DNA from 4 places in the Brevibacillus sp. LEMMJ03 genome. Region 2 is predicted to be linked to each of the others. Evidence: riboswitches for the same ligand, from Rfam matches in the RefSeq annotation. Region 2 holds a riboswitch; each other region holds the start of a gene.

Region 1 (5,521 bases), on a different contig from region 2:
GCGATGTCGTCACCCGCCGGGTCCGAGGGGCGTATATGATTTCCGACGGATTGAATTGCCAGTTCGACAGTCGAGCAGCCTTCGATCGTCTCCAGCAGCGTCAGGATGCCCGCATTTCGCGGATGGTTCTCGCCCAGCGAAAGATCCAATACGACGTACACACCTGCGACGTCCAGACCGTATTTCTGCTTGACGCTGCTCAGTTTCGCCGCGTCCCGCCACCGCTCTCCGTGCCAGATGGACATGTGCATGGCGTCATACCCGATCTCTTTCAGCATCTCGCAGCGTGCCTCGAAGCTGTATATCCCCATGGAATTGTAGAAGGAAAAATCCATTGCGTACACACGGTAAGCCATCGTTTCGCGTTCCTCCTTTTCGGCCGTTCGGTTCCCCGATCCCCGTATGCTTTCCTAGAATCTGTCTGATGGAGCGTATCGCGCTGCCGCGTCAGCCTGTCAGGTTTGCGTGACCGAATCGCTGTAGGTATACCCCAACTCGTACGCCCGCTTTAGCAGGCTGTCGTAATGCTGCTTGATTTCCTCCTCGCTGTCCATATCTTCCGCCAGCGTGTTGTACAGGAATGCCACTTCCGATTGGGAAATACCCGTATACCCAGCCAGGCCGACATTCAGATAGTGGGAGATCATGGCGTCAAATTGCCGTTTTTTCAAGCTTTCCTCTGTCTCTCCGACAAGCGGAATCCACAGGACTTTTTTGTGCGGAAGACGCGATCCGCCGTAAGCAAAGCCGTAGTTCCACGTGCGGTCAATGTATCCTTTCGTAATGGCCGGCAAGGAGTACCACCATAACGGAAAGATGAACGCCAGTCCATCGTTTCGCTTCAGCCTTGACATTTCGGCTTGAACACGTGCGGAATAGCTCTTGCGGGGGTTCTCCCAATCCGGTTCGTCTTTTTCCAGGACGAGCGGATGAAACTCCTCCCCGTACAAGTCCGCCAGTTCCACTTCATGTCCGGCATCGGCCAGTCCCTGAACAAAACGCTCGGCGACGGAAAACGTAAGCGATTCTCTTCTGGGATGCGAGACGATCGTCAGCACCTTCATTCACAACCACTCCCCACCAGATTTTGTGAAAACCGGCCGCTCACGTGGCAGCCGGATTCTTGCCTGTTTACGATACGCTTTCCGGCTTGCCGGTCAGTGCGGGAAAGTGCGGAACCACTTCTTCGCCCAGTTCTTCCAGCACTTCTTCAAACGGACGCTGGCCGTATTTCAGGTTGATGATCACGTGATTGACACCCGCATTTTTCAGACTTTCGATGAACCCGATGAGGGGATTGCGCCCGATGCGGAAGCCCAAGTGAATGGGAATCGGCGGATGATTCGGGTCCTCGGTCAAATCGACATAGAGGGACTGGCTGAATGGCTTGAACCCGTCCGTCAGCGAACGCCAATTGTTGATCAGTTCCGACTGGAATTTCAGGTTTCGGGGATAGTACAGCCAGCCGTCACTGTTTTGGGCGATCCATTCGACGGACTGGGAGCTGTGGCCGGTAACCAGCACCGGAATGTCCCCGAGTCGCGGCTTGGGCAAGAGGTCCCCGTTCCACATGTCCACCCGCGGCGATTTGATCGCAGGGAAACTCTCCGCCCACACTTTTTTCATGACCAGCAGGGATTCCTGAAAGAACGGACTCCGGTTTTCCGGATCGACGGAGAAGGCCGGGAATTCGATCGGACGGTCCCCGGTCGCCACCCCGAGAATCAGGCGCTCGCCGGACAGTTTGTCGACGGATGCCGCTGCTTTCGCGACATGCAGCGGGTGACGCAGGGTGAGAATAATACTTGCCGTACCCAGCGCGATCTCCTTGGTATGGGCGGCAATATATCCCAGATAGACCCAGGGATCATACATTTGGCCCGCATCGCCGAAATGGGGGTCATGCAGCGGAACATCCCGGACCCACAATGCGGCAAAATTCAGCTCTTCCGCTCGTTTGGCCAGTTTCAGCTGCTTGTCCATGTCCATCTCCGGAACGCTGCCTTGGTATGATTCCAGCGGGAAGAACAGCCCCAGCGTCAGTTTGTTTTCCTGATACATGCGCGTGTAACCCTTGTGGTTGTCAAACCGGTTCATGATGATCCCTCCATATCTATATATCTATAATTGTCGATATAATAATAAAAGAAAGGGCAGGGAACCTACAAGCCCAAAAGTGTAAATGTGTAAAAATCCGTCCCCTTACAGATCCCTTGATAACCGTTCCATCACTTTTTTGATGTTTTCCTCATCCCGCTTGTAATACGTAAATTGCCCAATCCGTTTTGCTTTTATCAATCCCGCTTTTTGCAGCATGGACAGATACAGGGACACGGTGGATTGGGACAATCCCACCTTTTTTTGAATGTCGCTCACGCAAACCCCGTCTTCGTGGATGTCTCCGTGAAGCGGTTTGGGAAAGTGAACGTCCGGTTGTTTTAACCACTGTATGATCTGCAGCCTCGTTTCATTGGACAAGGCTTTCAATACGTCCAAAAGTTCCATGATATCCTCCAGATTCTTCTTTCGTGTATCTCTTACAGTATCCCACATTTCGAAAGCGGGCTGGCTGCATGATTCCGCCAATGTCAGGGGAAGACAACACCACACCCTCCCTCGCTTGGACGGGGATGTTTTTCCTTGAGCCCGGGAAAGCTGGTGGCAGGAGGGAGATTGCCCATGTGCGGCCGTTTCACGCTGGTCACCGCCCCGGAAAAACTGATGAGCCGATTTCACCTGCAGGACATCCCGTTTGAATGGAAGCCGCGGTACAACATTGCTCCCGGCCAGCCCATCCCGGCCATACTTGCCGACGGCGGTCGCCGCAGAATCGGCCAACTGCGCTGGGGCCTGGTTCCGTCGTGGGCGTGGGACGAGAAGATCGGCTCCAAGATGATCAACGCCCGCGCCGAAACGCTGCGGGAGAAGCCGGCTTTTCGGCGGCTGTTCGAACGCAAGCGCTGCATGATCCCGGCCGACGGCTTCTACGAGTGGAAGCAGATGGCCCGGGGGAAACAGCCGATGCGCATCACCATGCGGGACGGAGAACCCTTTGCCTTCGCCGGCCTGTTTGACACCTGGACGGCGCCTGACGGCCACAAGCTTCACACCTGCACGATCATTACCACCCGGCCCAACGAGCTCGTCGCAGACATCCACGACCGGATGCCGGTGATACTGCGTCCGGAACATGAGAGCGCGTGGCTCGACCGGGACAGGTTCGATGCGGAATGGCTGCAGTCGCTGCTCGTACCGTACGATCCCCAGGCGATGAAGGCATATCCCGTATCGGCGATGGTCGGGAATCCGAAAAACGACCGGCCGGAGTGTTTGGAAGAGGCCCCCTGGTCATAGCGGGGAAAACTCCGTCAGCGCCTGGCTGCGGTGCGTTTGCCATTTCTATTTTATCCTGCTGCGTTTTCCTGGGAAAGAACCTCGTGTGCTCATCCCATCCGCCATCACGAGTTATTGCGTGTGCATTCGATTTCATTCGAAAGAAAAACATAGACAGGTTTGTATGCGCTTTCATTGAGCGGCGTACCCGTTGCACGTTGGGGGAGACGGGATTATGTTTGGAGGGAGAATTTCATATCGTGACACGCTGAATCGAAAGAGCGGGGGAACCACTTTTTGGGGTGAATCGCAGAACATGCGTAGGGCTAATTCCACTGCCCGAATCCGTCAGCTAACCTCGTAAGCGTTGTGGAAAGGGGGATGCACTTGTGATGTCGAGGCTGCGGCTGCAAGGGTAATACTACCTTTGTGGCCTTTTTTCTCGTTTTCCAGGCAAATCCAACCCGAAGGAAGGTCAGTCACGAATGACAATTGGTCAGTTAAAGCGTTTCTTCATTGGGTCACCATTGCGAACAAGGCAAATCGCTCACGAAAAATTGCCGAAATGGAAAGCGCTGGCGATCTTTTCGTCAGATGCGCTCTCATCGGTCGCGTACGCTACGGAAGAGATTTTGCTCGTGCTTGCCCTGATTGGATTCGGCGCGTTTGCTTATTCCCTCCCGATCGCCATCGCGATTCTGGTATTGCTGACGGTCGTGACGCTCTCCTACCGTCAGATTGTCCATGCGTTTCCCTCTGGGGGAGGGGCGTACATTGTCGCCAGGGAGCACGTGAACACGCCTGCCAGTCTGGTGGCCGGAGCGGCGTTGATGATCGACTATGTGCTCACGGTTGCCGTCAGCATCAGTTCCGGGGTCGCAGCGCTGCTGTCCGCCTTTCCTTCTTTGCTTCCCTGGAGAGTGGAGCTGGCTGTCTTTCTCGTGATGCTCCTCATGATCCTGAACCTGCGGGGCATTCGGGAATCGGCCACCGTGTTCGCTTTCCCGACGTACCTCTTTATCTTGTCGATCCTGCTGATGATCGCGGTGGGAGGGATCCAAATCTGGAAAGAGGGCTGGCACGGTTATCACGCGCAGGGGGCAGCCCCCGCCGCTGACATGTGGACGTGGGCGGGGATGCTGCTGCTGTTCCGTGCTTTTGCGTCAGGCTGTTCGGCGTTAACCGGAGTGGAAGCGATCAGCAACGGCGTGCCGGCTTTCCGGTCGCCGGCGCCGCGCAATGCGGCGATCACCATGACATGGATGTCGCTTTTGCTGGGGATGATGTTTTTTGGGATTACGCTGTTGGCGTATGCGTTCGGAATCGCCCCCAAAGAACATGAGACGGTAGTGTCGCAAATCGCGGAACATGTATTTGGCCGCGGGCCGCTGTACTACGTCATTCAGGTGGCCACAACGCTCATTCTGTTCCTGGCGGCCAATACCAGTTTCACGGGATTCCCCCAGTTGACCTCGATCATTGCCCAAGACCGTTTCCTGCCCCGGAAGCTGACAATGCGGGGAGACCGTCTTGTGTTTTCCAACGGGATTGCGCTGCTCAGCGTGCTGTCCATTCTGCTGATACTCGTCTTTCATGGCGATACGCACGCGTTGATTCCGCTGTATGCCGTTGGCGTGTTTCTGTCCTTTACGATCGCCCAATGGGGCATGATGAAAGCGCTCCTGCGTGAGAAAAAGAAAGGCATTGCCCGCATTGCCGTGATTGGATTCGGCACCTTGATCACGGGGCTGGTTACGGTCATTACGATCGTTTCCAAATTCACCGAAGGGGCATGGATGGTCACGGTTGCCATTCCCGTGGTGGTGTGGATGTTTTACGTGATCCGGAACCATTACAGCAAGATTGCAAAGGAACTGCGTCTGGATCTGCATGCCCATCCGCAGCAAGTGAAGACCAAAGTCATTATCCCGATCTCCGGAATCAGCAAAGTGGTGGCGCAATCGATTTCGTACGCCAAGGGGATCTCGGATGACATCGTAGCGGTCACCGTCGATTTTGATGATGAACATGCGGGACAAATGCGGGAAAAATGGGAAAAATGGAATCCGAACGTTCCGTTGATTATTTTGCGTTCGCCTTACCGAACCGTGATTGCGCCGCTCTTGAAGTACATCGATACCCTGGAGAAGGAAAAAGAAGGGGATGCGTTTATTACCGTGCTCGTCCC
Region 2 (5,521 bases):
GACGCGGTCGGCCACGTCGCGGGCGAAGTCCATCTCATGCGTGATCAGCATCATCGCCATCTCCCCTTCCCGCGCAATCTCCTTGATCACCGCGAGCACTTCCCCGACCAGTTCGGGGTCGAGGGCGGACGTCACTTCGTCGAACAGCATCACGCTGGGCCGCATCACCAGCGCCCGGGCGATCGCCACCCGCTGCTTCTGCCCACCGGACAGGTGGGAGGGATACGCCTCCAGCTTGTCGCCCAGTCCCACTTTTTCCAGCATCGTCACCGCCCGCTCCACCGCTTCCTCCCGGGACAGCCCGAGGACGTGGATGGGGGCCTCCGTCACGTTGCGCAGGATGTTCATGTGCGGAAACAGGTTGAAGTGCTGAAACACCATCCCGATGTTTCCGCGCATCTTGTGCAGATGCCGCTCATCCGCCCGCACGAGCCGGCCGTTCACCCGCTTGTGCCACAAGAGTTCGCCGTTCACCTCGATCGTCCCGGAAGTGGGTTCTTCCAGCGTCATCAGCAGGCGGGCCAGCGTCGTCTTGCCGGAACCGCTCGGACCGATCACGGCCACCTTTTCTGCGGGCGCGATGTCCAGGTCAATCTCGTGCAGAATCGTCAGGTCGCCAAACGTCTTGCTTACGCTGCGGTACCGGACGATGGGATCGGCGGTCTGCCGGGTGTTGTTCATGCCACTCCCCTCCTTTTACCGCTGTGTCAGTTTGCTCTCCAGCCTGCGAATCAGCAGGGAGGAGGCGTAGCTGAGCAGGAAAAACAGCATCCCTGCCAGCGTAAAGGCCTCCAGGTAGCGAAACGAGGCCGAACCGATCATCTTGGCGGTCATCAGCATTTCCACCAGAGTGATGGCCGACAGCACCGGCGTTTCCTTGAACATGACGATCAGGTAGTTGCCCAGCACCGGTATGATCGGGCGGATCGCCTGGGGAAGGATGATGCGCGTCCACGTCTGTCGTCTGGAAAAGTTCAGCGCCGTCGCCGCCTCCCACTGTCCCCGGGGAACGGACTCAATTCCCGAACGGTACACTTCAGCCAGGTAGGCGCTGTAGTGAATGCCCAATCCCAGGACGCCTGCCGCAAACGGCGGCAGGGAAATGCCTGCCGAGGGGAGACCGTAGAAGAGCACGTACAGTTGGACCAGGAGCGGCGTGCTGCGAACGAACTCGATGACGCCCGCCGCGGCGAGAGACACGCCCCTCGGCTTCGCCCGCCGCGCGAACGCCAGCAGCAGTCCGCCGACAAGCGCGAGGGCAAAGCCGGCCAGGGTAGCGGCAATGGTCGTCTGTACGGCTCTCAACAGCTCAGGCGCAATCTGCCACGCAAACGGCCAGCTCCACACGGCTTACACCCTCCCCGCCGTCAGACGCCGCTCCAGCCCGCGCATGCCCAGCGTCAGCGGGTACGCCAGGGCAAAGTAGACGACCAGAACGAGCGCGAATATTTCGAAGGTTCGGGACGCGTCAAACGTGCGCAGCACCATCCCCTGAAAGGTGAGATCGGCCAGTGTGATCAGCGAGATCAGGGAGGTTCCCTTCAACAGCTCGATCAGCAGATTGCCGAAGGACGGAATCATCATGACAAACGCCTGCGGCAGGATCACCCGCCGCATCCGCTGCCACGGCGTCATGTTCAGGGCGATGGCCGCTTCCGTCTGCCCTCTGGGGACGGCCAGGACGGCGCTTCTCACCACTTCCGAGCCGTAGGCGCCGTGGTTGAGTCCCAAGGCGATCACCCCCGCCGCCAGCGGAGGCAGCTCCACTCCCAACAGCGGCAGCGCGTAATACAGCCAGAACAACTGAACCAAGAGCGAGGTGCCGCGAAACACCTCCACGTAGACGGCGGTCAGCGCACGAACGCTTTTCCGCCTGGAGAGGCGCCCGAATCCGGCCAGAAACGATGCCGCGAAAGCGACGAGCGCGGACAGGACGGTCACTTCCACGGTCAGGGCGGCTCCTTTTGCAAGCGAGGGAAGCAGGTCAAACAGGGACACGTTCCATCACATCCTTTCGTTTGAACGAAATCGGCTCAGGGCCGCGACAGCTCCGCCGCCGTTTCCTCCCCTGGCAGCTCCTGCTCCGTGAAGCCAAACGGCTCCAGGATGTGCAGCAGCTCGCCCGACTCCATCAGCTTTTGCAGCTCGCGGTTGTACGCGTCGACGAAATCCTGGTCCTCTTTGCGGAAGGCGGCCGCGCCGTACCCGCGGACGCTTTTGCCGTCGATGACCGGATGCACGAAATCCATGACCCTCTCCAGTTCGGGGTCCTTGGCGCTGTCCAGCACGGCCTGCAGAGAGGGACCCGTCATCGTGATCGCGTCCGCCCGCCCCGCCTGCAGTGCCGCAACGGCGGACGGCTGATCGGGCACCACCACCATCTGCGAAGGCTTCACGCCCGACTTCTGCAGGTACTCCATCTCAATCGCTCCGCTCATCACGGCCACCCTCGCTTGCGGTTGGGCCGCGATGTCCGGGTAGCTGCGCAAGTTGAGCGGGTTCCCCTTCTTGACCGCCAGCGCCTCCCCGATGCCGTACTCCGGGTTGGCGAAGGCCACTTCCTGCGCCCGCTGCGGCGTGATGTACATGCCCGCGGTGATGACGTCAAAACGCTTTGCCTTCAGACCGGGAATCAGCGACCCGAACTCGGTAAGCACCCCGTTGATCTCAGGGATGCCCAGCCGCTTCAGGATCACCCGCGCCACTTCCACCGCTTCCCCGGTCAGTTTGCCGTCAGGCGTGGCGTAGGCGTACGGCTTCTCGTTGGCGAACCCGACCGTGACAAAACCTTGACGCTTCGCCTTTTCCAGCGTGGTTTCCGCCGCTTCCCCCGCGCGGGGCGAGGCGGCCTGCTGCTGGGCGCATCCCGCCGCCAGCAGTGCGGCAGACAACAGCGCCGTCCAAGCGGCTGCCCACGTTCTTCTCCTGTTCATTCGCACCTCTCCTTTCTTCGTCAACGGATAGAAAAAAATCGGCGCACTGCTTCCGCAACTGGAGGGCCGTTCCAGACGGAAAGCGAATGCGCCGACTGTTTTCCTGCAAACAAAACGGAAAACCTGACGTGGGTACAGGGGGACTGCCCGAACGGGTGCCGGACAGCCCTCTGCACGCAACACAAGCGGATGTCGTGTACGAGTAAGATCGATCTGCTTTAGCCGACGAGGTTAGCTGACGGGTAGGATGGCAGAAGCATCCCTTCTGTTTGGAACAGAATTAACCCCAGAAGATGGTTCCCCCGTTTCCGTCATCAACGGAACTAGGCCCGTATGTGGTTGGATGATGATACGGCACGCTCCTTTTGCCATTTTGGCGTTCTCGAACATGGGGTTCATGTTACCATACTCCCGCCCCTGCCTCATCCCCGGTAATCCCGGATATTCACGCATCAGGCCCGCTCAGCCGCAGTTACCTGGAATTACCAGTCTCATCCAAAAAGATCCTTCCATATCCTACTGTGTTCATTCCTGGTAAAAACGTTGACTCCTGTCCTCCCTGCTGCGCCGGGTGGGGCTTGGCTGGTCGCACCGACCGGGAACCCGCGTTGAAACCGCCGTCACGCGGCGGCGTATAAACTAGTGGAAATCAAACCAAAAGGTGGGAATAGACAGTGGCCTGGACGAAACGATCTCTTCAAATTGGCCTGCCGCTCTCCCTGTTGGGCATCTTGCTGCTCCCCGTGTTCATGGCGGTGTTGAAATGGCTGTTCGTCTACCCGGAACAGACGTGGCTGATGTCCCACATGTCGCTGCTGCTCGCCTGTCTGGCGGGCCTCTTCATTCTGCCCGCCTTTGTCGTAAAAAAGGGCGTCAAACTGATCCTGGGCGGGGTGACGATCCTCTTTCTCTGGCTGACCATGAACACCTATGCGTATGTGGATCGCGAGGGTGTCCATCTGAACCCGTTCTTCGGCAGGGAAACGCTCTACGCCTGGAACCAGGTCCAAAAGACCGAAATCGGGGTCGGCCTCACGGGAAAAAAAGCGGATACGGCAGAAGTGTATATGCGGTTTACGTTCAAGGATGGCACACAAAAGCAGATCGGCTGCTGGTTCGTCTCCGATGCGGTGTTTGCCAAGGAAATGATGGAACAGCACGGTCTGCCGGTCACTCTGCTGCCGATCAGCGAGCAGGCGTACGAGCGCATCGGACAGTGGCCTGTTGCCGATCAGCTTGAGCTGCAGCAACTCTACACGGGAACCTCTACCTGACACGACAAAACGCATCAGGCGGACAGCGCGCCAGCCGTCCTGCCGGATGCGTTTTCTCGCAAAACCTCGTTTCCCCTCCCAAAGGACGGGAACGGTGCGGCTGCATAGGATGAAAACAACGCAGTACCACCGGCCGAGGAGGTGAAGATCATCCCGTACCACATCCGCATTTCCATCTCCAGGCTGCGGCTGGATCTGTACGACGGTCAGCGCCTGGTCCGCTCGTTTCCCGTCGGGTTGGGCAAAATTGCCACATCCACGCCGCGCGGCGACTTTACCATCATCAACAAAGTCCCGTACCCGAACTCCTACCCGGGCGGCCCGCTCAGCGTGTTCGGCACCTACTGGCTGGGGCTGAGCAGGCCTCATTACGGCATACACGGCACCAACAATCCGGCCTCGATCGGCAAGTACGTCTCTCACGGCTGCATCCGCATGCACAACCGGGACGTGGAGTACCTGGCCAAACGGGTGCCCATCGGAACGCCGGTGAAGATTCGCCCGTAGCAGCACGCAGGACAGACAAAAGGCACAGCGTTCCCGCTGCTGGGACGCTGTGCCAGTCTGTTTTCCACCGGCTGTATCTGAATTCAAATGCTTTTGAGTCCGAAAAACAGCAATAGGTAAAAGCAGCGCATCATCGTTGGATGCGCTGCTTTTGCATTGACATGTCCGGTGCTCCTTCGCATGCAGCCGGGGTTGCAGCTAATGATCTCTCCTACGTTGTTGAGATCGGAACGTCGAATAGACAGCGGACGATCCCTCGACCGAACACAATGTAAATTGCTCGTGCGGCCATTCACATCTCCTGGTTCAACCTTTGTTGTTCCCGAAAAGCAGATGAACCAAAAGGATCGCTGACAGTAACGCCAATAGACCCGAAATCGGCTCATTCTCAACATATGACATGGTGTGTGCGAGAACGTAGATAATGATTGTGAACATCACCACTAAAAACAGATGGAGTATCTTCTTGGCCAATACAGCCCCTCCTTTCCCAAAACCGACTAGAAGGGAGAATACCTTCCTTCGCTCTCCAGTACAGTCATAAAGGCATTCGGAACATGACAAATGGTAGCTGCTTCGATTCCATCGAGCGTTTTTTTGAGAGCTGTACCCAGGGAGCAGTGGGACAAACGATCATTCTCCTTTGTCAACCGTTCTGCGATGGCTCCAAGAAAATCTTGGTGGGACCCCCGCAACATGGCATTGTCTACAAATTTCTCTATTAGGGTTTTGTTCTCCTTGTAAAAGGAGATTAAGAAGGGGCAAAGACCTCTTCGTCTCATGCGGATTTTCCGTTTACGGTTCCCC
Region 3 (5,521 bases), on a different contig from region 2:
CAACCTCATTTCCTCCATATACTGGCCAAGCTTCATGGCCTCTTCCCGAATCGGCACCTCGGGAAACCGGTCGCGCAGCACGGCCCGAAACTGGGGATCACGCTCAACCAGAAGATAACGGGCGTCCGGCCGCTTTTTCTGGAGAATGGCCTGGGTAAACACACCCGTGCCCGGCCCCAGTTCAACGATGACGCCAGCGTTTGCCCAATCCACGCGGCTCAGCATGCGCGCGCAGAGAAACCGGGAGCTGGGGATGATGCTGCCGACACGTCCGGGTTCGGCGATAAACCGTCGCAAAAACACCAAGAAGTCTGCCAAAAAAAGAACCTCCTCTAGGGGAAAAGCAGCCTGTTTCCCAGGCTGCCTTTGGTTCTATTCTACATCAAACGCCGCCGTTCCTCTCGCTTACGCCTGTTCCGTTTGCTGCGGCGTTTCCTTCTGTTCAAGCAGGGAGGCTTTGATCTTCGCCAGTTCGGCGTCCAGGTCGTCCTTCTCCCATTTGCTCAGGGAGTGGTCCAAGCCTGCGCTGGTATTGCGCCACTGGCCGCTTAAATCCGCTTCCGCCTCCATGCGCATCACTTTTTCTTCCATCCGGGCAAATCCGCGGCTCGCCGTTTCGCTGCCCATCCCGACGATGGCCTGATTCACCTGCTTCTGCGTCTTGGCTACTTGGGCGCGGGCCATCAGGGTGTATTTTTTCGCCCGCATCTTGTAAAACTCTTCTTTCAGCTCAGCCAGCTTTTCGCGCATCTTTTGCGCCGCTTCCGAAGCGGACTGGTAGAGCGCCTCGTACTCCTGGGCACGCGCTTCGTACTGCTTCTTGTCGGCAAGCGCGCGGCGCGCCAGTTCGTCTTCGCCTTCGGTTAGCGCCAGTTTTACCTGGCGATCCCGTTTTTCCACGAGGGCGAGCGCCTCTTCCCACTGCTGGCGGAATTTCTTCTCCAGCGCCACCTGACGGGCGACGGCCACTTCCACCTGGCCGATCTCCACTTCCATGTCACGCATGTACTGGTTCAGCATTACCACCGGATCTTCCATCGAATCCAGCACGTCGTTCACCGAAGCCACCGTCAAATCACGCAAGCGTTTCAAGATACCCATTGTCACTTGTCCTCCTCATCATATCACATGATCATGGTTGTTTTAACATCCTTGTCCTGCGACCCGGCCATGCCGGCGCGGGGATTACGGCTGCTGCCGCTTGGTTACGCTTTGCTCCCATCGATCCAATGCGTCATTTTCTCGCAGCACGCGCTGTGCCCACTGCCGCTCCCAGACGGTCGGAACCGGGTGATCCGGCACATCCCGTTGGCGAAGCAAGCGGAAGCCCAGGTAAATGACCCCGATGGCCAGCACGGCGTGAAACAGCAGATGCAGCTTGCCGATCAGCATCAGGAACCCGAACAGAAAGATCAGTACGCCGCTAAAACGCGAACCTGAACTTCCCATCACTTTGCGGGCGCCGTACAGCATGATCAGCCCGGGAATCAGCACACCGAGCAGATCGCCGCCGTCAATGCCGATCTGATCCAGCAAGACCAACCCGCCTATGAGCAGCAGGACCAGTCCGAGAAGCACTTTTCCAGACCGCTCGCTCATCAACTGCTACCCTCCCATCGACTTTGTTTGGGTGTCACCCTCATGGCTTTATTGTAGACGGCTGACAGGGCTCGCCATAACGGGCGGGCGGTTGGTTTTTCCCTCCGTCCCGGGGCGGAGACGCCTTCCTTCCGCAATCGGACAAGCATGCACCCGCGCTTTGGCGAATCGTGCGCCGGCATGGTCGACACGAATCGTTTCCGATTTATGACAACATTTTGTGTCAAAATTGTGAACAACCAAGCAAAAAGACAGGAAAAATCGGACACGTGTTGAATTGTGCTGGAGTGCGTGTAAAAAAACATCGAAATTAGCCGAATTCCGCTATGCGGAAACGGGGGACCCACGTTTTTCGGGGTGAATGGCCGCCGCTTGCCGGCCGCCTAGGGCAATCCTTTCGACCGAACCCATCAGCTAACCTCGTAGGCTCAGGAAAGGAGCAGTTTCTCTTGCGCAAAACGGTGGTTACTCTCTTCATCGCCGGGATGCTTGCAATGGGAGCCGGCGCTGCACACGCCCAGGAGGAATCTTCCTTGATGGGTGTCGTCAACGACCTGTACGGCGCTCCTTACAAGTCGTCCGGCACGACCAAAAACGGATTTGACTGCTCCGGTTTTACGCGCTATGTGTTTGACGCGCTGGGTGTAGATCTGCCTCATTCGTCGTCCGCCCAATTCAAGTTGGGAGTACCGGTGTCCCGCAGCGATCTCCAGCCGGGTGACCTGGTCTTTTTCAACACCAACGGGCGCAGCATTTCACACGTGGGCATCTACATCGGAAACGGCATGTTTGTACACGCGGAGAGCGGCAAAGGAGTCGTCAACACGAGGCTGAACGATCCGTATTACTGGGGCAAGCGCTTTGTGGGCGCCAAACGGATTGCCCTGCCTGTGCTTGAGGCCATTGCCGAGGCTCCACAGAAAAAGAAACCGGTACAAGCAGCATCGCTGCCCGATGCGAAGCAGCAGCCGCAGCGGCAGCAAGAACAATCGAAACAACAGCCCCAGACTCCACAACAGCAGCAAACTCAACAGCAGCAGCAATCACAACCGCGGCAGCAGCAGTAATCGACGCACAGCGTACAAGCCAGGGACGACAGGTCTCTGGCTTTTTCTGGATTTGTTTAGCACCTGGTGTCAAGAGGTAGTAACATCCGTTTTTCGACGCTGCCTGGACTGTCCGGCCGGGAAGGACGGGATTATGTCCCCGCGTGCGGGCAAACCGTGATATGATAAAAGGAATAGGACCAGAACACATGTGGTGACTGGGGGAGAGTACCGGTGAAAGACCATGTTTTGATTGTGGACGACAACGAGGAAATACTCGAGCTGCTGGAAGATATTTTGGGAAGCGAAGGATACGACGTTTCCACGGCGCAGAGCAGCGAGCAGGCGCTGGAACTGCTGAAGTCGGGCACCAAGCCCAACCTGATTCTGCTCGACATCATGATGCCCGGCATGAGCGGCTACGAGCTCTGCTCGCAGATTCGCCGCGAGTGGGAGCTGCCCATCCTCTTTCTCAGCGCCAAGGGCAAAGCGGTCGACAAGGTGGTCGGCTTTGAGATCGGCGCCGACGACTACATCACCAAGCCGTTTGACACGGAAGAACTGCTTGCCCGCATCCGCGCCCACCTGCGCCGCTACGAACGCATTCGCCGTCACAGCGAGGAGGCGGCGGAGAAAGAGACCTCGGCATCCTCCATTACCGTCCTGAAGTTCAAGGGGCTGGAAATTCACAAGGAAACGTACTCCGTTTACGTCAACGACCAAAAGATCGATCTGTCCACCAAGGAGTTTCAACTGCTTACCTTTTTGGCCGAAAACGCGGGCATCGTCTTCACGCGGGAGCAGATCTACGACCGCGTCTGGGGATACGGCTACGGCTCGCTCAACACGGTCACCGTGCACATCAAGAACCTGCGCGAAAAATTGGAGACGGATCGCCAGTTCATCAAAACGCAATGGGGGACGGGGTACGTATTCATCGGGGAGAAAGTGTAGATGAGCATCCGGAACAAGCTGTTCCTCTCGTTTATCGCCTTGATCGTACTCAACCTGCTCCTGTTCAAGTTCGTCTTCGAAGACATCATCGTGGAACAGTTGAAGACGGACCGGCACAACCAGTACCGGTACGAGAAGGAAACGGCGGAGAAGGTGCGGGTCAACCAGTTGTTGAACTCCAGCGTGTTCAAGGATCCGACCGAGCGGCGGGAGCTGGAGGCACAGCTTCCGGAAGACCTGATGTACAAAATGGTGGTCACGGACGCTGACGGCAACCCCATTTACATCAAGACGTCACAGGCCTACAACCTGAAAAACCCGCTGAAAACGAGTCCGGCCGATCCGGAGAAAAGCGATCTGAAGGTGGTCGCGGAATACCACTTTCAGCACGAACCCCCGCGGCAGGGGCATACGATCATCTACTTCTACACGGATGAATCGGACATTCTCGCCACCAAAGGCGTCTCGATGATGCTGTGGTTCATCTACGGCAGCATCGCGCTGGTCGGCCTCATCCTGCTCACCTTTTTTGTCCGCTGGATCCTGCGGCCGGTCAGCGAACTGTCCCGCGTGACGCAGGAAATCCGGGAAGGCAAGCGGTACGTCTCGTTTACCTACCGCTCGCACGACGAGTTTGGCCAGTTGTTCGGCTACTTTTCCGACATGGTGGACGAACTCCGGCTTGCCGAGGACCGGCAGTCCGAACTGATCTCGGCCATCGCCCACGACTTCCGCACGCCGCTGACGACCATCAAAGGCTACGCCTCCTACATCGGATCGGGACGCGTCACCGATCTCAAGCGGATCCAGAAGCAGATGCGCAAGATCGAGGAAAAGACGGCCGATCTGGAAAAGCTGCTGGACGAGCTGCAGGATTTCACCCAGCAAAGCACGGAAATCAAGCTGAACATCAGCCGCATCCACGTGAAAAGCTTTGTCAAGGGCGTCATCGAGGACTACCTGGTGCGCATCAAGGAGGCGGGGCTGTCGTTTCAATGGAAGCTGCGCGTCTCCAACGAGCTGCACATCGAGGCGGACGAGGCCAAGCTGCGCCGCGTGCTGGAAAACCTGCTGAACAACGCCATCTACTACAACAAGCCAAACGGGTCCATCCTGCTTACCTGCGATCAGCGGGACGGACACGTGCTCTTTTCCGTGATCGACAAGGGGGAGGGCATCGCGGCGGAGGACCTGCCCAAGGTGTTCACCAAGTTTTACCGCGCAGACAAATCGCGCAACCGGAACAACGGCGGCACCGGCCTCGGCCTGACCATCTGCCAGAGCATCGTCCAGCGCCACGGCGGCGTGATCAACGTAAGCAGCGAGCTGGGCGTGGGAAGCTGCTTCTCCTTTACGATCCCGTTTTTTCAACCATAATTTATTTCAATTTATTGATGGTTAATATTCGCTTTATTTTTTTCTGTTACAGTACTATTTGTAAGCAAGCGTGTTGCTTTCCGTGATAAATAACCCCCAGTTCGGTATCTGACACCAAGCGGCCATGCTTTTGGTGGAAAGATGCCTCTTTTTTTATATCCGCGCCTCCAGCCGCATCATCAACCCGTTTTTCGGACGCAGCGTAACCAGCGGCTCCGGCTCCACCCGCTGTCCCGGTTCGGCCAGCCGCAGGCGGAAGCGCTGGGCGATCGTGGCCAGCAGCAGCGCCGCCTCCATCAGCGCAAAGTTGTTGCCGATGCAGATGCGCGGCCCGCCGCCAAAGGGGAAGTAGGCGAACGCGGGAATCCGCTTCAGCAAATCGCCGCTGAACCGTTCCGGGATGAATTGGTCCGGGTTGTCGAAATAGCGGCGGCTGCGGTGCATCACGTACTGGCTCATCATCAGCGTCTCGCCCGGCTGGTACACGTGCCCCCCGATCTCCACCTCGTCCACCACTTCCCGGTTGATCACCCAGGCCGCGGGAT
Region 4 (5,521 bases), on a different contig from region 2:
TTCCGCAGTCAGAAATCTGCCGCTTTTCAATCGAAAGGAATCAAACAACCGGGTGTTGTCTGTCAGGAGCACGTATTTGTGAATCCGGACCTCGTCATCCACACTGTAATCGATGTGTGTACGGAAGAGATTGACCTTTGTTTCCAGCGCCGCTTCGAGTAAAATCGGGTACATCTCATCCGGTGAAGCAAAATTGGCATAGTTGGGAATCGTAAACGGCTTTGAAATCTCCTCTCCTGCCTTTTCCAGTTGATCGAGTTCATCCCGATAGGCTTGATGGTAAGCCAACAGAAAAGACACCGCGAATAGAAAGAGCAGCAAACTCGATAGTATCTTTTTCAATGTACCCTCTCCTCCATTGGATGACCATTCACCCTCACCGTGTGTCTGAGTTTGTTTGCCGCTTGCTGTTCATTTCTCCCAATTGAAAACAGGTCGTTTTTGGATCAATTTTTATGTTTTGTTATTATTAACCAATCAAATTGTTTGTAATTATAGTACACCTACCTGCATGGATCAAGTCCATCTCGTATGGACGTTACCCTTGGCAAAAGAATCACATGGCCCGATTCGTGTCCCTGTAAACACCGCTTTTTGTTATCTGAGTTTCTCGTCATTCCAGGTACGGAGCCAGTACGAGGTACCTTTTGCCATCAGGCACATACGGTTGTTGATTGACAATCAAGTGTGCAGCAACTTTACGGGTAGGTAGCTGCATAACCACTATCGTTGGAGGTGACACGTCTTCCGCTTGGGCGGTCAAGACGAGAGACCCTGCGCTCGTGCTCGTCGCGACCGAGTATATCAGACATGACATTATGATTGAGGAGATTACGCGAGAATTGGGCCCTGCCAAATTGAATGCGCTTTGGCGAACCCGGCCTGATCTGATTCACGTTGTGACGGGAAAACGGTTCAGGTAAGCGGGGGCAGAACCATCTCACCTTTAAAATGAAGACGAAAGAGTTCTTTTAAACGACTGTTTAATTCAGAGGAGAGTTTCTTGAAGAGCATCAAAGATTGCTTGCCGACGGTTCTCGGCTGCCTGCGCGTCGGCTTGGCGGCAGGGGGATGAAAAAACATCTGCATGGCTTCATCCCCCACTATCGTCCGGGAACAAACGCCCCTTCCCGATTGAGCACAGGAACCGTCTGACTGGCATTCCAAGCGGAAGCGATCGCCACATCCTCGGCAAATCCCGCCGCGATCAGCTCCCGTCCCGAGGCGGACTCACACAGCAGCGGGTACAGCTCCGGCTTGGTGGCGTCAAAGGCAGCGACAGCCAGGCGGGCCTCCGGAGAAAGCCAGTATCCGCGAAGCTCGCCGAGGATCGCCCCCGCCGCAACCATGTCCTCGAAAGCGGGACGGAGGCTGCCGTCCGGCCACCGCTCCCCGCTGGCGATCACCGTGACGACGCCCCCTGTTTGTCGGATGAACCGGGCCACCGCCGAGGCATTTCGCAAACTGCCGGCCACCACGACCGCGCCGCTGTCCTTTGCCAAAAAGGCGCACGTGGCCCCGTTGGGCGACGGCAGTACGATCCGGCACCCCTCGTGAATCGCGGAGAGCGAAGCGGGAGACAGCGAGATGGGTTCGCCGCGTTTACCGGCCAAAACGGCATGGACCCTGGCCGCGTATTCCGAGGCGGACGCGTCCCGAAAGCGATACGGATATACCACTCCGCCCCGAGCGAGGACGACATCGACGCAGGTGGTAAACGAGAGCACATCGACGATCACGACGATGTCGGAAACGGGTGCCAAGGCCTTTACCCCTTCATACCCCCAATCAAACCGGGCGTGAAACCCGTTTTGCTGAAACACCGCCACATCCGCCATTTTCTTCCCCTACCTTTCCAGGATTGCGTGTTCACCATCAATGTTGGCACAGCGACCGCGCAACCGATTCCCACTTGTCGCGGTCTGCCGAAAACCACGCCGGTTCCACGCGTTCAAAATACAGGTGATCTTCCGCAATGAGCCGCACTCGGCTGAGCATCTCCTGAAGCTGGTCCGGAACCACGCGGGCGGTCCAGACCACGGCGGAGAACAGGCTCATCGCCACGTAGACCGCGTACAGCGTCCAAAACGCCGGCGGGATCTCGTTCGGATAAAAATATCCGCAGATCTGGCCGAAGCAAAAGGGAACGCTTACCTCCCTGCTGAACAAGGCCAGCTTGCAAAAGTCGTGGATGGGGTCTCCCCAATCGTACCGGTCGAAATCGATGGCCCCGGCGTACTGCTTGTCCTTTGCGATCAGATTGCCCACGTGGAAGTCATCGTGCTGGAACCGGTTTGGCCGCTTGCGCAGATACGCTTTGTTTTCTTCCACAAACACCATGATTTTCTCGTCGTGCGGGATGGCCAGACCAGCGGTGCGATACGCTTCGAGGTATCTCGCGTGTTTTTGGACGGCTCGCGAATGCCAGGCGGGGATGTCGGACGGAGCGTGAAGCTGGTGCAATTTCTTCAGGTCTTGACCCGCCTGCCATCCGATGCAGAACTGTTCTTCTTCCGTACAGAGAGGCAGGATGTCCCTGGCGTCCTCTCCGTCGATATGGGACAGCAGGATGTAGCAAATCTGCAGGTCCTCTGCGATCCCGCATTCAATCGGCTGCGGAATGCTCGCCCCGAACGGCTGCAGGGCATGGAGGGTGTGAAACTCAGACCGCTTTCGTTCCCAGCGGCTCTGGTCCGCAATGCGCAGGACTCGCCGTTCTCCCGACTCCATGCGGACCAGGTATTTTCTGTCGGACGAAAATCCTTTGTGAATCGGCTCGATGCTGACTGCTGAACAAAAGGCGGGACTTTTGCTTCGCAACCATTCGATTTGTCCGGTCATGTTACACCTCCCAGAAATGGCAGCTTTTTCATTATATCATCCATGCTTCTGACGACAAGAAGCATTCTTGTTATTCAAAACTTTTTCTTCATGTATGGCGGAATGGATGGGAGCACGTCGATTTGCCAGCGCCGGCCGTCACGAACGTCATGAAAAAAGGTTATCCCGCCTGGGCAGGATAACCTTTTTGTTCCTCTACTCCCTGTCGGTAATCGTTCCGCCGGACTGACAGCCTGGTCAACCCTGCGTATCTTCGGCGGAAGGCTGCTTCGCCGGGGGCGTCTCGTGCGCCTCCTCATCCAGCAGCGGCACGTTTTGCTGGTGCATTTTCTGCTTTGTCGGATACGCGCCCACCTGCTGCAGTTCCACATTGACATCCGTCTGTTTGTCCATCCCTCATCGCCTCCCGTTTTGGTTTCCCGTTTAGTATGGTTCCATTTCCGAGATTGCTATACCGCCGATGACAGCGGGCGCGGCTGGCGTCATTCCGCCGGTCGTCACGCTGAGCAACCATCGTTTCCATATTTTGAAGGTTTCCTTTTGCCGGTATCTTTGTTATCCTCGTAACCGAGCCAAAAACAAGCCGAAACTTCCGACAGCGGAAGTGCGGGGGACTTTTTTTGCAGACCACGGTCTGCATGGGGTGAATCGCCGAATGGCGAAGGGTTGTCTCCTCAATCCCAACCCGACAACTAACCTCGTAGGCGAAGAATAGGAGACGATGTGCACATGAAACGATTTGCCAAGCCGATCATCGCCATCGCTATGGGATTGGCCGTCACCAGCATTTCCACGTCCGCATTTGCCGCGACGACTTGCCCGTACAAATCGATCGCCGGCCAAAAACAGTGGTTCCCCTACGTTCAATACTTCGGTTCTTTCCAACAAGCACCGAGCGTAAGCCCCGTATGGAAAGTGTACATGCCGGTACCGGTGAAACAGCCGGTTCAAAAACCGGTTCAACTGCCGGTACAGTACCCGGTACAGAAGCCTGCCGCTCCGACCGGTGACAAGGTCGTTGCCCAGCCGAAAGCTCCGGCCCAACAAGCGGCACCGTCCGTTTCCCAATTTGCCAAGCAGGTGGCCGACCTGGTGAACCAGGAGCGCGCCAAAGCCGGGCTGAAGCCGCTGACGCTGGACAGCGCCCTGTCCAAAGTGGCCATGGACAAAGCGGTCGACATGTACCAAAACCATTACTTCAGCCACACCAGCCCGACCTACGGTTCTCCGTTTGACATGATGAAACGATACGGCATCACCTTCAGAACCGCCGGCGAAAATATCGCCATGGGTCAGCGCAGCCCGCAGGAAGTTATGCAGCAATGGATGAACAGCCAAGGCCATCGTGCCAATATTTTGAATCCGAACTTCACGAAAATTGGCGTGGCCTACCACAACGGGTACTGGGTGCAGGAATTTACCGGATAACCAGCGAACAGAGAATCAGCAAGCCGTGCTTCTCGCGTGAGAGGCACGGCTTTTTTGCTGGCGGCGTCATCGGCCGCTTTCGACGCGGACCAGCGACTCCCGTACATAGACGCCCGTTCCCGCGATGGTGACATCCAACTGATCACCGGCCTGGTGTACTTCGACGTGCACGTTCCCTTCCCGTCCCATCTCGTGCCCCTGCTCCACGACAAGCGACAGCGGCCACGCGTCCGGCGTGCGAATGTAGCTGGCGTAATAGGCGCCCATCACCCCGGAAGCGGTGCCGGTCACCGGATCCTCCACCGTTCCCGAATACGGTGAAGAAAAATGGCGTCCGTGCATCTGGGCGGACGGGTCGTAGGTTTCCAGACAGAACGGGTGGACGGACGCACGGGGCATGGTCGTGAGCACGGCCGGAAACGCCCCATTGCGGGGGGACATGCGGCGAAAGGATTCCAGCCGCTTCACCGGAACCAGAAGGGTCCAGATGCCGGTGCTGCCGTACATGACCGGAAGTTCCTCGTCCAGGTCGGCTCTGGTCAGCCCGATCGCCCCGGCCAAATCGTCCAGGGAACCCTCGAACAGAGATTCACCTCATGGCCGGGCGTGAAAAACCGAATGCGCAGATCAGCCGTCTCGGCCGGCAGAACAAATGCCGTTTCGTTGTAACCCACCTGACGGGCGACCGCCAGCATGTGCTCGTCGTCAAGATCGCTGGCGTCAAGCACGACCCCCGCCGGATTGCCCTTGTCGGGTGCGGTGCCAAACGCATTGTAATGATACACGTTGACTTCCGCCATTCGCGCTTCCCCCTTTTTCCCCTATAGAATCGCGCCGGTGTTTTTTTTCGAAACAGTGCGTCACTTTGCGGCGGAACCGGACAATTTCGCGCCGCATCCTTCCCGCCGGCCGCCCCTCTTTGATTTCAGGAAGGCAGCCGGTTCTAGTCGAATGCCTGGAGGATGTGCTCCAAATCTTTCAACGCAGCCGCCGCAGCAGCGCGCGGATCGGACTTACCGCCGATGACCAGCAGTTCGCCCATCGCGTCCGTTTCGACCCGGATGGCCTTGGTCGTGCCGTGAACGCGGGCGAAGGGATGGTCACGCTCGTACAGGCGAAGTTCCACGGCCGCTTTCACCCCTTCCGCCGTCCGCCGAATGCTGCCGACGAGCTTGGGCACGCGTCCGACCTGCCGCCACGCGTCCATCTGCGCGCGCGTCAGATGCGCAATTCCCGTCCGCTTCACGTCGTC

The links. A riboswitch is a leader RNA that binds a small molecule or an ion and turns the genes downstream of it on or off. The one in region 2 is predicted to bind cyclic di-AMP.
Region 1: another riboswitch for cyclic di-AMP. It lies ahead of FOI68_RS07260 (APC family permease); the one in region 2 lies ahead of ehuB (ectoine/hydroxyectoine ABC transporter substrate-binding protein EhuB).
Region 3: another riboswitch for cyclic di-AMP. It lies ahead of FOI68_RS13380 (C40 family peptidase); the one in region 2 lies ahead of ehuB (ectoine/hydroxyectoine ABC transporter substrate-binding protein EhuB).
Region 4: another riboswitch for cyclic di-AMP. It lies ahead of FOI68_RS13830 (CAP domain-containing protein); the one in region 2 lies ahead of ehuB (ectoine/hydroxyectoine ABC transporter substrate-binding protein EhuB).

The regions. Positions count from the first base shown of each region.
Region 1 is NZ_VKJN01000004.1:185,415-190,935, forward strand. Features, by position in the region: gene FOI68_RS07235 (sugar phosphate isomerase/epimerase family protein) at 1-356, opposite strand, end outside; gene FOI68_RS07240 (NAD(P)H oxidoreductase) at 456-1,064, opposite strand; gene FOI68_RS07245 (LLM class oxidoreductase) at 1,132-2,097, opposite strand; gene FOI68_RS07250 (ArsR/SmtB family transcription factor) at 2,203-2,505, opposite strand; gene FOI68_RS07255 (SOS response-associated peptidase) at 2,680-3,354, shown strand; cyclic di-AMP (ydaO/yuaA leader) riboswitch at 3,590-3,715, shown strand; gene FOI68_RS07260 (APC family permease) at 3,825-5,521, shown strand, end outside.
Region 2 is NZ_VKJN01000003.1:20,842-26,362, reverse strand. Features, by position in the region: gene ehuA (ectoine/hydroxyectoine ABC transporter ATP-binding protein EhuA) at 1-681, opposite strand, end outside; gene ehuD (ectoine/hydroxyectoine ABC transporter permease subunit EhuD) at 697-1,347, opposite strand; gene ehuC (ectoine/hydroxyectoine ABC transporter permease subunit EhuC) at 1,351-1,998, opposite strand; gene ehuB (ectoine/hydroxyectoine ABC transporter substrate-binding protein EhuB) at 2,034-2,933, opposite strand; cyclic di-AMP (ydaO/yuaA leader) riboswitch at 3,138-3,273, opposite strand; gene FOI68_RS04815 (hypothetical protein) at 3,608-4,207, shown strand; gene FOI68_RS04810 (L,D-transpeptidase) at 4,358-4,714, shown strand.
Region 3 is NZ_VKJN01000009.1:144,998-150,518, reverse strand. Features, by position in the region: gene FOI68_RS13395 (class I SAM-dependent methyltransferase) at 1-318, opposite strand, end outside; gene FOI68_RS13390 (PspA/IM30 family protein) at 406-1,101, opposite strand; gene FOI68_RS13385 (LiaF transmembrane domain-containing protein) at 1,186-1,599, opposite strand; cyclic di-AMP (ydaO/yuaA leader) riboswitch at 1,902-2,043, shown strand; gene FOI68_RS13380 (C40 family peptidase) at 2,049-2,666, shown strand; gene FOI68_RS13375 (response regulator transcription factor) at 2,880-3,599, shown strand; gene FOI68_RS13370 (sensor histidine kinase) at 3,600-4,976, shown strand; gene FOI68_RS13365 (cytochrome P450) at 5,130-5,521, opposite strand, start outside.
Region 4 is NZ_VKJN01000010.1:33,055-38,575, forward strand. Features, by position in the region: gene FOI68_RS13810 (bacteriocin-associated integral membrane family protein) at 1-342, opposite strand, end outside; partial or broken gene FOI68_RS23985 (TrmB family transcriptional regulator) at 744-923, shown strand; gene FOI68_RS23505 (hypothetical protein) at 916-1,089, opposite strand; gene FOI68_RS13820 (2-phosphosulfolactate phosphatase) at 1,104-1,838, opposite strand; gene FOI68_RS13825 (aminoglycoside phosphotransferase family protein) at 1,876-2,841, opposite strand; gene FOI68_RS23510 (hypothetical protein) at 3,079-3,234, opposite strand; cyclic di-AMP (ydaO/yuaA leader) riboswitch at 3,413-3,563, shown strand; gene FOI68_RS13830 (CAP domain-containing protein) at 3,571-4,269, shown strand; partial or broken gene FOI68_RS13835 (PhzF family phenazine biosynthesis isomerase) at 4,336-5,069, opposite strand; gene FOI68_RS13840 (homoserine dehydrogenase) at 5,213-5,521, opposite strand, start outside.